One region of the Virgibacillus sp. M23 genome, then DNA from elsewhere that is predicted to be linked to it. Evidence: riboswitches for the same ligand, from Rfam matches in the RefSeq annotation. Region 1 holds a riboswitch; each other region holds the start of a gene.
What was found. A riboswitch is a leader RNA that binds a small molecule or an ion and turns the genes downstream of it on or off. The one in region 1 is predicted to bind S-adenosylmethionine.

Region 1 (3,211 bases):
TATTCCCTGAACGTTTTGCAAATGATAATGAGAAATTAAATCCTAAGGGAAGTTTACCTTGGAATTCAACCTGCCCTAGCCCCACTAATTTTTTTGGAGGAGATTTCCAAGGAATAATTAACCACCTTGACTATTTAGAAGCATTAGGAATTAATGGAATATACTTGACACCGATTTTTAAAGCGCACTCAAATCATAAGTACGATACGATAGATTACATGGAAATTGATCCACAATTTGGAGACAAGAAGCTGTTTCGTGAATTGGTTAAAAAATGTCATCAGCGTGGAATAAAAATAATGCTCGATGCTGTCTTTAATCATAGTGGATTTTACTTTCCTCCGTTCCAGGATGTACTAGAAAAACAGGAGCAATCAAGTTATACGGATTGGTTTCATATAAAAGATTTTCCTATCCGTACGGAACCAGTACCAAATTACGATACGTTTGCTTTTGTATCGACAATGCCCAAATTAAATACAGAAAACGCTGCAGTACGAAATTATTTATTACAAGTGGCTCGTTATTGGATTAAGGAATTCGACATTGATGGCTGGCGCTTAGACGTTGCTAATGAAATTGACCATTCTTTCTGGAGAGACTTCCGTCGTACAGTTAAAGAGGCCAAACCAGATGCCTATATTTTAGGTGAGATTTGGCATGATTCAATGCCTTGGCTACATGGAGACCAATTTGATGCAGTTATGAATTATCCATTTACAAACAGTGTCATTGATTTTTTTGGCAAAAATGAAATAAAAGCATCTGACTTTACAGCGTCAATTTCAACATTACTGCATATGTACCCACGAAATATTAATGAAGTAGCCTTTAATCTCTTGGATAGTCATGACACGCCTCGCGTGTTAACATTAGCAAATGGTAATGTAGAAAAAGTAAAATTAATGTATTTATTTCAACTATCATTTGCGGGAACACCCTGCATTTATTACGGTGATGAAATTGGCATGCAAGGTGGTGAAGATCCTGGATGTCGCTCATGTATGGAATGGAACACCAACAGGCAAAATCTTGAACTATTTCAATTCATTCAAACACTCATCACATTGCGAAAAACAGATCCCCTTTTTGGCAATTATGGTAATTTCAGATTTATTTATGATGATAATGAAGCAAATCTTATTTGCTATGAAAAAAGGAATATAAATAGGCGCCTAGTTTTTATTTTACACGCAGGAAAAATGAAAACAAAGCTTAGCATCCATTCTATCATGGACGAGACTAAATCTATTAGTGAATGGTTCCTATCAAAACAAGGAATGATCAGGAAAGCATTGGATTCTAAAACCGATCCATTAATAATACAGCCACTTAGCTATCGTATTTTTGAAATGTAATAATTTTTTAAAATTTTCTCTTGACAGTCTATTTACTTTCTAAGATAATGAGTACAATCAAAACTTCATAATTTACCTATCGAGAGTCAGGGGAGGAAACTGGTCCATTGATCCTGCGGCAACCATACTCATTCAAAAAGAGTAATACGGTGCTAAATCCAGCAAACGAAAGTTGTTTGAAAGATGGGAACTGTAATGTATAAGCCAATCAAACCTCTTTCAATCTGAAAAGAGGTTTTTATTTTTTTCTCTAACTATTTTGGTGATTTAAAAGGAGGGATCAGATGGCACAGATCGATGATACGAAAATAAACGATATTATTTCAGCAATTCAAAGGGTCGAGTTTGGATCATTAGTAATTACGGTTCATGAAGGAGAGGTTACACAAATTGACACAACGGAGAAAAAACGCTATCCATTAAAACCAAAAGTAAAGAGAAAGTGATAGGAAAATAATTCTTTCACTTCTTTCATTATTACTCCACTTTGTTCGTATGTTGCGCTTATTGGAACACCAATGGCCATATTTGCAAAGTCGAAGTAAAGCTACTTAAATAACTTTCGCTTATGCTGATTAGACGACTAAAGGCACCCACTTGAAGAAGAATATATTCTTCGTATTAGTAGGGTGTCTTTTTTTAAATAAAAATTGGAAAGGAGTGTGATGAGAGATGGATTTATTAACTGAATTAGATAGAAGAATCCTTATTGGTGATGGTGCAATGGGGTCTTTACTTTATTCCTATGGAGTGGATCACTGCTTTGAAGAATTAAATCTTACATTAGAAGAACAAATTGCACAAATTCACCAAGCATATATTCATGCTGGTGCTGATTTAATTCAAACAAATACGTATGGTGCCAATTATATTAAGCTCGCCAGATATGGATTAGAGGATCAAGTAAAAAAAATCAATACAGCCGCTATAAAAATAGCAAAGCAAACGGCTAGTGAGGATGTATTTGTGCTTGGAACGATTGGTGGTATACATGGTACACAAACACTTCAAGCCACGAATGATGAAATTAAGAGAAGCTTTAGAGAACAGTTATATTGTTTACTATTGGAGGGGGTAGACGGTCTAATCTTAGAAACCTACTACGATCTAGAAGAGTTGACAACTGTACTTGAAATAGCTAGAGAAGAGACAGCGCTACCAATTATAGCGAATGTATCCATGCATGAGGCAGGTATACTACAAAACGGCATCCCTTTACCAGAGGCATTACAACGGTTACAAAACACAGGAGCAGATATTGTCGGAATTAATTGCCGCTTAGGTCCATTTCATATGCTTGATTCTTTAAAGGAGGTCCCTTTACTAGAAAGGTCATTTCTTGCAGCTTATCCAAATGCTAGTCTTCCTGCATATCGTGACGGAAAACTTATCTATGAAAATGAGCCAGATTATTTTAAAAGCTGTGCCAAAGATTTTCGTAATGAAGGGGTAAGGCTTCTTGGAGGATGTTGTGGAACAACTCCCGCCCATATTCAAGCAATTGCAGAGGGCGTTAAAGATTTAGAGCCGTTACAGGAAAAAGAAGTAATTCCTAAAGCAGAACCGATTGAAATTCGTAATAGTCCAATAGATAAAGAGCCCCGCTTAATAGATATGGTAAAGCAAAGACATTCTATTATCGTTGAATTCGACGCACCGAAACACTTAGATACGGAGGAGTATTTGGAAGGGATTAGAGCTTTAGATAAAGCAGGTATTGATGCAATTACACTTGCTGACAATTCATTGGCAACACCTAGAATCAGCAATATAGCAATCGCTGCAAAAATCAAACAGGAAATCGGTATCAAACCACTCGTGCATTTAACTTGTAGAGATCGCAATTTAATCGG
Region 2 (3,211 bases), on a different contig from region 1:
TGGAGTTATAAATAACTGCCGTGCAAATAGATTGTGCCAGGCATATTCGTTAATAACTTGTATTGGTAAGCGATACGCGTGGTCTGCACCAGCAAATCCGTTAAATTGGAATAGCTCTTCTTTATTTTTTAAATAGGAAATAACCTTTTCATACAATCGATCAAATACAGATTCATCAATGGATTGATTTACTGTTCCCCAATCCACCTGCTGTTCACTTACTTCATCTGTAACAATAAATTTATCTTTTGGGGAGCGACCGGTATAAGATCCTGTTGTTGCTTGAACTGCACCTGTTGCGGTTAACATGCCTTCTTCTCTTGCTAAAATTCTTTCAACAAGCTGAGGTACGGATAAATTTGTTTGTAGCTGTTTATGCGTGTATAATTCTTTTACGAAAGACTTTTCTACCGTTTTCATGTTAAATACCTGCCTTTATGTGAAATTGTATTCACGTTCTTTTGTTGAACGACCAAATAATCCTGAATATGTTTATTAGTATAACACATTTAAGTTAATAGTCCATACTAAATATAAAATAATTTTTATAAGATGTTGAATGTTTACAGCAAAAAATGTCGTTCAGAATCTTTCTTTCCTTTAGTATGAGTAAAAAACTTCTGAGAATACAGTTAAACTAGTTGACACATTAAGCTTCTTCCGATAAGCTAAGTTTCGAACGGATACTCTCTTATTCAGAGTTGGTGGAGGGACAGACCCAATGAAGCCCAGCAACCATCACTTTAGTGAAAAGGTGCTAACCTGATGCAAGGAGATTTTTTTCCTTGAACAATAAGAGCGAAAGGCCAGCAATCCTTTCCTCATGACAAGCGGGAAAGGCTTTTTTTATTAGTTATAAAAATTCTACACGTAGATGACTAACTTTAACCCGATTATAAACATATTAGTCAATTTCTAAGCTAAATTGTCATTCGCCTGCGTGTACGTGTGAACCAGGAGTGACAATAGAATATACGGTAGTAGGTAATCTTTCTGGTGCCTTTCTTATTTCAGTTTAACCTTAGTACTTATTACTGAATGAGCATATTTGATAAATAGAGTTCCGTAATCGATATTTGAAGGAGGATTTAGCAACATGGCTGCTAATCGTCGTTTGTTTACTTCTGAATCAGTAACAGAAGGACATCCAGATAAGATATCTGATCAAATTTCAGATGCTATTTTGGATGAGATATTAAAAACAGATCCAAATGCCCGAGTGGCATGTGAAACAACTGTTACAACTGGACTTGTTCTTGTAGCGGGTGAAATATCCACTACTACTTATGTAGATATACCTGCTATTGTTCGTAAAACTATAAAAGAAATCGGATATACTCGCGCAAAATTTGGGTTCGACGCGGAGACATGCGCAGTATTAACTGCCATTGATGAACAATCACCTGATATTGCTGGTGGAGTTGACACAGCATTGGAAGCAAGACAAGGAAAAATGAGCGATCAAGAGATTGCTGCAATAGGTGCTGGTGATCAGGGTTTAATGTTTGGTTTTGCTTGTGATGAAACAGACGAATTGATGCCACTTCCAATCTCATTGGCACATAAGTTGGCAAAGCGTCTCGCTGACGTTCGGAAGGATAAGACATTAGAATACTTACGACCGGACGGTAAAACACAGGTAACCGTTGAGTATGATGAAAATGATCAACCTGTTAAAATTGATACCATCGTAATTTCTACACAGCATCATCAGGATATAGCTACAGAGCAAATAGAAAAAGATTTGATAGAGCATGTTATACGCCCTATAGTACCAAATGAGTTATTAGATGAGACGACTAAATATTTTATTAATCCAACTGGCCGTTTCGTTATTGGTGGACCTCAGGGGGATGCAGGTTTAACAGGTCGAAAGATTATTGTTGATACGTATGGAGGCTATGCTAGACACGGTGGCGGAGCGTTTAGTGGAAAAGACTCTACTAAAGTTGATCGGTCAGCTGCATACGCTGCCCGTTATGTCGCAAAGAACATAGTGGCTGCCAGGCTTGCCAAAAGCTGTGAAGTACAGCTAGCCTATGCCATTGGTGTAGCAGAACCTGTTTCTATTTCGATAAACACTTTTGGAACAGGTGTTGTAAATGAAGAGCAACTAGTAAAAGCTGTTCGAGAATTATTTGATTTACGACCAGCAGGTATTATTCGTATGTTAGACTTGCAAAAACCTATTTATAAAAATACTGCTGCTTACGGGCATTTTGGAAGAACAGACATTTTATTTCCATGGGAGAAGACAGACAAAGTTGAGCAATTGAAAGCACTTATTAAGTAGTAAAGTCTTGATCATCCTTTAGCTTCACAATGGTTATGATACGAAAAAAGGTAACCTAGCTGATTTAATCTTCTAGGCTGCCTTTTTTCATAGTCTAAATTACAATATTTTCCATAAGGATAAAGAAGGCGTGTTGAGCTGCGTCCAGCTCCAGCGCACAGAATCTAGGTGACTTCACGAATCGCCCTAATCTAAGTCATCATTGGCTTGCAAGCACACCGTGATTCCTTTATCTCCGTTGACTAGCTCCAATCGCTTTTGTTCTTGAAGTTACTTACCGGAATTTGTATATTTTTTGTAGTAGATTGCTTTATCTACATATGATTTTCGTACACGTTCCATCTCCGCGTAATCTTCTAGAGTTAAGTCTCGGATTACTTTTGCTGGTCTACCAAGAGCTAACGTATGTGGCGGAATCGTTTTTCTAGGTGGCACAAGGCTTCCGGCTCCGATAAATGCATTTTCACCTATTTCCGCACCATCAAGAATAATGGAACCCATACCAATTAAAGCTTTGTTTCTAATCATGGCGGAGTGCAGGGTCACTTGATGTCCGACTGTCACATCATCCTCGATAATTAAGGGAAGATTAGGGCTTTGATGAAGCATGGACAGATCTTGAATACTAATTCTTTTACCAATTTTCACAGGTGCAACATCTCCACGAACTACAGTTTTAAACCATATACTAGAATATTCATCAATTGTAACGTCACCGATGATGGTTGCATCCTCTGCAATAAATGCAGTTTCATGAATTTGTGGTTGTTTTTCTTTATATGAATGTATCATTTGAATCCTCCTGGATAATATGGTGATATAAACAGTATAACAAAATTATAGCGGGGACAATGTAGATTGGAGGCAGCAAGTTGAGCAATCATGTACCAAATAACCCAATAATTTTAATGGCAACCG
Region 3 (3,211 bases), on a different contig from region 1:
ACCCTCGCTGGTTCATTATTAACGGGAATAAATAAATGTGACTTATTTCCTTTAAAAAAAGCACTATCTCCTTTTTCCATGTAATGCTTCTCATCTTCATAAAGTAAATGGATAGCTCCCTCTAAAATATAAATAAACTCATCTTGGGAGTGCGTATAGGTCTCTTCGCGGACATTCATATCCCGAGGAGTTACATGAACAATAGTAGGTTCAATTCCTGTAAACCGCGAACGATTTGCCAGCAATTCATAGGAGTAACCCATATTCTCATCACCTACTTTAAATTGCCGTTCTGTATGAGGGAGTAAAACAAGATCTCGATCATCATGATCATCCAAAATCCAGGTTAGTGGTACTTCTAATTCTTCACTAATTTTGGATAAAGTGGCAATTGCTGAAGCTGTCTGTCCATTTTCAATTTTAGATAAAAGGCTTTTGGAGATTCCACATGCTTCCGCTACCTGCTGTTGTGTTTTTTTCATACGCAAGCGCATTTGCTTAATTTTCTTACCTATATTATTAAGATTTATTGCAATTCTCTCCTTCCGCTAGTGGTCACACGTTCTATAAACTTCTTTAATGATAGAATAGAACGAAACTATCGTCAATCCGAACATACAGATAATCACTGCCTATAGATTTAATCACATACAAGCAGAGTGTGCTGTTTTTTTAGCTAGTTCTGTTTACTTTGCTAATATTAACGGGTCAAAGCACCCTTCCTTTCGTTAGGTAACATCACCATTTAAAAAAATGAATGATAAAGCACCCAACTACATTCCGAATATACTGATATGCTCGAAAGGTAATTCGGAGTTACTTTATCTTCATTCATTCAAAATGGTTTAATATAAGCGGCTACTAATATGCTTTCTTACTTCCACACATCCTTAGCGATATCTACTACATGTCTAACCTTATTCCATTGCTCTTCTTCTGTTATCAGATTACCTTCTTCTGTAGAAGCGAAACCGCATTGCGGACTAAGACAGAGCTGTTCATACGGAAGGTAGTTAGCAGCTTCAGCAATACGTTTCTTAATAACATCTTTATCTTCCAGCTCTGGGAACTTAGAAGTAACTAATCCTAAGACTACACAAAGATCATCTCTGTTCACATAGGATAAAGGCTCGAAACCTCCAGATCGCTCGTCATCAAATTCAAGGAAAAGCCCGTCCACATTCAACCCAGCGAAAATGGTTTCAGAAACAGCATCATAAGAACCTGTACTGAAATAATGGGAACGATAATTGCCTCGACAAATATGCATGGTGATAAGTAAATCTTTAGGCCTTTCAGCAATCGATTCATTAATCACACGTTTGCAAATATCCCTTAGTTTTTCTGGATTCATGCCCTTTGCTTGCAGTGAGGAAATCCCTTCTTCTGATAGAAAGGATGCCCATGATGTGTCATCTAACTGAAGGTAACGACAACCTGCATCATAAAATGCCTGAATTGCTTGTTGATAAGCCATAATCACATCTGGAACAAGGTCTTCGATTGTTTGATAAATATCTGTATCAAATCCAGCACGAACGAGTAACATGTTCGGACTTGGGATCGTCTGTTTGGTAACATGACGGTTCCCTACCACTTCATTCAGAAACTTAAAATCTGCGAGAAATGGATGCTCTTTATTAAACTCCACCTTTCCAGTAACATGAATGGAATGCTTTTTTGTCTCAATTCCAGCAAATTTCAAGCCATTATTTGGCTCAAATCCCTCAACACCATTTAAATTCTCTAAAAAGTCGAAATGCCACCAAGAACGCCGAAGTTCTCCATCGGTTATAGCCATTAGCCCAGCTGCCTTTTGTTTCTCTACTAGCTTAATAATTTCTGCATCTTCAATTGCTCTTCGTTGTTTTTCACTAATTTCTCCTTTAGCATATTGAGATCTCGCGTGCTTGATACGATCTGTTCTTAGAAAGCTACCTACATGATCTCCTTTGAAAGGTGCTATTCGTTCTACTGCTGTTGTCAATGTATCCACTCCTTTATAGTTATAAAAAGGCTGAGACAAAAGAATGAAGAAACAATTAAAAACGAACAATGATTGGTTGAAAATTAATTATCGTTCGTATTGATCAGAATCATTCATTTAGCACCTGAAATAAGCGAGACTCCGGCCGTAACACCACGAGTCCGAAGATCCACTAGAAAAAGCGTTTTCCTTACCAAGTTAGCTGAGACCGTTCCCGCGGAAAGCGAGTATATTTCACGATGCTGGAATGATACTCCTATTGATAACATGATTATTCGTATTTTGAGTAAATAAGTGTGTTTTGCCTCAGCCTCGTTAAAAAGAACCCTTCTGCTAAGAAGGGTTCTTTTGTATACATACATCGTCACCTTCTCATCTTTCAAGTTTATAAAACTTGCTAGAAGTAGCACCTTATTTATAAAACAGGTTGCTGAGGTGTCTTCAGGCTAGTCCCTCGACCTCTCTAGATAAGAATATTATGTAATTATTTAAATAATTAAAACTATCATAGCAATTCTATTAAAAAATAGCAAAAGATTCCTCACACTATTTAATAACTGCTGTCCATTTCACCCTTTCTAATAGCTTTATTGACATCTAATAATCAACAGATTCACCTATTATGAGGAAGCATGTAGTGATTATGTCTTTCTGCAAAAGCTACGTATGAAAAATCGACTTTTTACAAATGGTAATTATAGCTTTTATTCATTTTTTCAACCTTATACTAGATATCAAACCATCCATTTAGAGGAGGCTGTACGATGGATCACACCTGGTTCTCCCTCATTCCCTTTACTATTGTTATTGCTTTAGCTATATGGCAAAAAAGACTTCTTCCTGGACTAGTGCTGGGACTCCTTGTAGGTGCTTTTCTGTTAGAATTCAGCGTATTAAACGGAACAAAAGAAGCCGTAAACTATCTCATAACGACATTGGCAGATCCAGGGAATATTAATATTATCGCCTTTTTATATTTATTTGGCGGATTGATTGGTATGATGCAAATTTCTGGAGGAGTTAAAGGATTTTCTGAGTGGGTTGGTGACAAAATTCAATCCGAACGAGGACTTCTAGTTGTCATCTGGTTGACCCTACCTTTTACATTTATGATGCCGATGTTTCGAATAATGATGATTGGACCCGTGGTAAAATCCTTACTTAAAAAGGTGAACATGTCTCACTGGAAAGTAGGGTTCACGATGGATGTATCCACCAGTTCCG
Region 4 (3,211 bases), on a different contig from region 1:
TGAACAACAACATCACAACCAAATTCCAGTGGTCGCTGAATATAAGGGGATGAGAAGGTATTGTCTACAACGACCGGAATATGGTAGCGCTTTGCAACCGTTGCTACCATTTGTAGATCGATCAGCTTCATGGTGGGATTAATTGGTGTTTCAATATAAATACAGGTTGTTTCTGGCCTTAGACAAGCCAAAACCTCTTCCTCACAATTCATTTCTGAGAAATCATGATTAATATGATACTTATCCTTTAACATGGATAACAATCCATACGTACAGCCATAAAGCCCGGAAGAACAAAGAATATGATCATTTGCTTTTGTTAGTGAAATTAATACCGCTGAAACGGCAGCCATTCCAGAGGAAAAAGCCAACCCTCGCTCCCCTCCTTCTAATGCCGCAATCCGCTCTTCCAAAAGCTGTACAGTAGGATTACCTAAACGCGAATATACAAAACCATCCTCTTCCCTTGCAAAACGCCGCTCTCCTTGTTCTGCTGAATCAAATGTAAAAGTAGAGGTTTGAAATAAAGGAGCTGCTAAACTTCCTAACATCTCTTCTGAATGATAACCTTCATGAACAACCTTCGTCTCCAATTGCTTTTCTTTCTTCTTCACATCCATTCCTCCTCACGTAAACTCTTGTAAACTGACCACCTATATATATCCTATTCAAATAAACGCATAAATGAATACGTTTTCTTTAGAGACGTTATCTTTGCTTTTTTTCTGGAGCAATTCTAAAATAGATTTACTTTATACCGGAAGAAGGGATGAAACCTTATGAACGCTAATCAGGATCGGAACGGTATGATCTACACATCATCAGCATACATATTATGGGGATTTCTACCAATCTATTGGAAGCTTCTTGACCATGTTTCTCCAGGGGAAACATTAGCTCACCGCATTATTTGGTCTTTCGTCTTCACATTTTTACTTGTTCTCATTATGCGTAAATGGTCGGATTTTACGAAGGAATGGAAGGAATTGCTTCATAATAAAAAGAAGCTATTTGGTATTTCTTTGGCTACGCTAGTAATTAGTCTAAATTGGTTAATATTTATTTGGGCCGTTAATAGTAATCATGTTGTTCAAGCAAGTCTGGGCTATTATATTAATCCACTTATAAGCATATTACTAGGAATTATCGTATTAAAAGAAGCCTTTACTTTCCGTCAAACTATTTCATTTATTCTAGCAGGAATCGGTGTGCTTTATTTAACGATAAGCTATGGTGTGTTTCCTTGGGTGTCATTATTACTTGCCATCAGCTTTGGACTGTATGGTTTATTGAAGAAAAAGGTCGATATCGGACCAATGATAGGGTTAACCATTGAAACCATGCTTATTCTCCCCTTCGCAATTATTTACCTAGCCATTTACCCTGATAACGCCTTTCAGCTTCATGAATTCTTTTCATCTACGAACCTATTATTAATGGGTGCAGGTGTTATGACAGCAATTCCCTTGTTACTGTTTGCAAGTGGAGCGAAACGCATTTCTTTAGCAATGGTCGGATTCTTGCAATATATTGCACCAACATTAATGTTATTACTAGGCGTATTTATATATAAAGAAGCCTTTACTTCTGCTCATTTAATTGCTTTCGCGTTCATTTGGATAGCTCTAGTAAACTTTATGCTTACGAGCTACCGAAGACCACTGAGGAAAAAGCATGTATAAAAAGATATAACATGCTCTAGGTTTTCTTACGTTTTGGCGATGGTATTATGCCTGCCTTTTGTTACGATTTAAAACTAGTGGTTGACAAAAGATTATGTACACCTATATAATATTCAATAATTTAGAAAAATACATCTCTTATCAAGAGCGGTGGAGGGAATAGGCCCTGTGAAGCCCAGCAACCAAAAAGCGATGAAATATTGCTTTTTACGGTGCTACATCCTACAGATCCATTTTATGATCTGGAAGATAAGAGGAGGAACGGTTAAATCCAAGCCCTCTTCTTAGGAAGAGGGCTTTTTCATTTTCCCCCTCTTCCTCCAGACACAAGGATTGCTATTCAGTAACTGGCCACGTCAATACTAGTCGTGGCAATACAGAACTACAAACTATCCTAGGAGGAATGAATAATGGCAAAATTTCACCAGAAACAACCAGATACAGTATTACTACACGGAGGTCAGGTGCCAGACCCAACCACGGGTTCTAGAGCTGTCCCTATTTATCAAACAACATCCTATGTTTTTCGTGACACGGAGCACGCACAGAATCTATTTGGCCTTACCGAACCGGGCAACATTTATACACGGATAGGGAACCCTACCGTAGATGCTTTCGAGCAACGAATTGCCGAATTAGAAGACGGTGTAGCAGCAGTAGCAACAGCATCTGGAATGGCAGCTATTACCTTTGCTATCCTAAATGTTGCTAGTACAGGAGATGAAATTATAGCTGACAGTAATTTATACGGTGGTACTTATAATCTATTTGCAAACACACTTCCTCGCTATGGTATAACGGTTAAATTTGTTAATGGCAAGAACAAGAATGAAGTCGAAGCTGCTATCACAGATAAAACAAAAGCAATCTTCGGTGAAATTATTACGAACCCTAGTCTGCACATCTTTGATGTCGAGACCATTGCTGCTTTAGCTCATTCTTATAATATTCCTTTAATAATTGATAATACATTCGCACCTTATATTGCTAAGCCGATAGCATGGGGAGCAGATGTTGTGGTCCACTCCGCTACAAAATGGATAGGAGGACATGGTACGACCATTGGAGGTGTTGTCGTTGATGGCGGAAGGTTTAATTGGAATAACAGCAAATTCCCTGGCTTTACAGAACCAGATGAGAGCTATAATGGCCTCCGTTTCATTGATGTTGGTCCTGCGGCTTTTGCTACTAAATTAAGGGTACAATTATTGCGTGATATTGGTGCGTGTATTAGCCCGCATAATGCTTTTTTACTATTACAGGGTTTAGAAACCTTGCATCTTCGTATTCCTCAACATAATAAAAATGCACAGATAATTGCCGAATACTTAGCTAAAAATCCTGCGATCGAATGGGTGAACTACCCAGGTTTACAAAGCCATTCATCAAACAAGCGAGCTAAAAAATATTTTAGTGAAGGTGCTGGATCTATCATCACTTTTGGAATTCGAGGGGGGAGAGAAGCTGGACGACAATTAATTGAATGTATTGAATTATGGTCACATGTAGCTAATGTTGGTGATGCAAAA

Region 2: another riboswitch for S-adenosylmethionine. It lies ahead of metK (methionine adenosyltransferase); the one in region 1 lies ahead of RVS70_RS01075 (YezD family protein).
Region 3: another riboswitch for S-adenosylmethionine. It lies ahead of RVS70_RS13690 (5-methyltetrahydropteroyltriglutamate--homocysteine S-methyltransferase); the one in region 1 lies ahead of RVS70_RS01075 (YezD family protein).
Region 4: another riboswitch for S-adenosylmethionine. It lies ahead of RVS70_RS16785 (O-acetylhomoserine aminocarboxypropyltransferase/cysteine synthase family protein); the one in region 1 lies ahead of RVS70_RS01075 (YezD family protein).

Annotation. Positions count from the first base shown of each region.
Region 1 is NZ_JAWDHA010000002.1:29,767-32,977, reverse strand. It holds gene RVS70_RS01080 (glycoside hydrolase family 13 protein) at 1-1,358, shown strand, start outside; SAM riboswitch class I at 1,432-1,548, shown strand; gene RVS70_RS01075 (YezD family protein) at 1,643-1,804, shown strand; gene RVS70_RS01070 (bifunctional homocysteine S-methyltransferase/methylenetetrahydrofolate reductase) at 2,031-3,211, shown strand, end outside.
Region 2 is NZ_JAWDHA010000006.1:111,962-115,172, forward strand. It holds gene pckA (phosphoenolpyruvate carboxykinase (ATP)) at 1-420, opposite strand, end outside; SAM riboswitch class I at 689-799, shown strand; gene metK (methionine adenosyltransferase) at 1,097-2,293, shown strand; gene RVS70_RS04035 (gamma carbonic anhydrase family protein) at 2,564-3,085, opposite strand; gene RVS70_RS04040 (tetraprenyl-beta-curcumene synthase family protein) at 3,166-3,211, shown strand, end outside.
Region 3 is NZ_JAWDHA010000035.1:15,859-19,069, forward strand. It holds gene RVS70_RS13685 (XRE family transcriptional regulator) at 1-536, opposite strand, end outside; gene RVS70_RS13690 (5-methyltetrahydropteroyltriglutamate--homocysteine S-methyltransferase) at 875-1,987, opposite strand; SAM riboswitch class I at 2,357-2,461, opposite strand; gene RVS70_RS13695 (Na+/H+ antiporter NhaC family protein) at 2,752-3,211, shown strand, end outside.
Region 4 is NZ_JAWDHA010000053.1:14,448-17,658, forward strand. It holds gene megL (methionine gamma-lyase) at 1-614, opposite strand, end outside; gene rarD (EamA family transporter RarD) at 780-1,682, shown strand; SAM riboswitch class I at 1,818-1,938, shown strand; gene RVS70_RS16785 (O-acetylhomoserine aminocarboxypropyltransferase/cysteine synthase family protein) at 2,093-3,211, shown strand, end outside.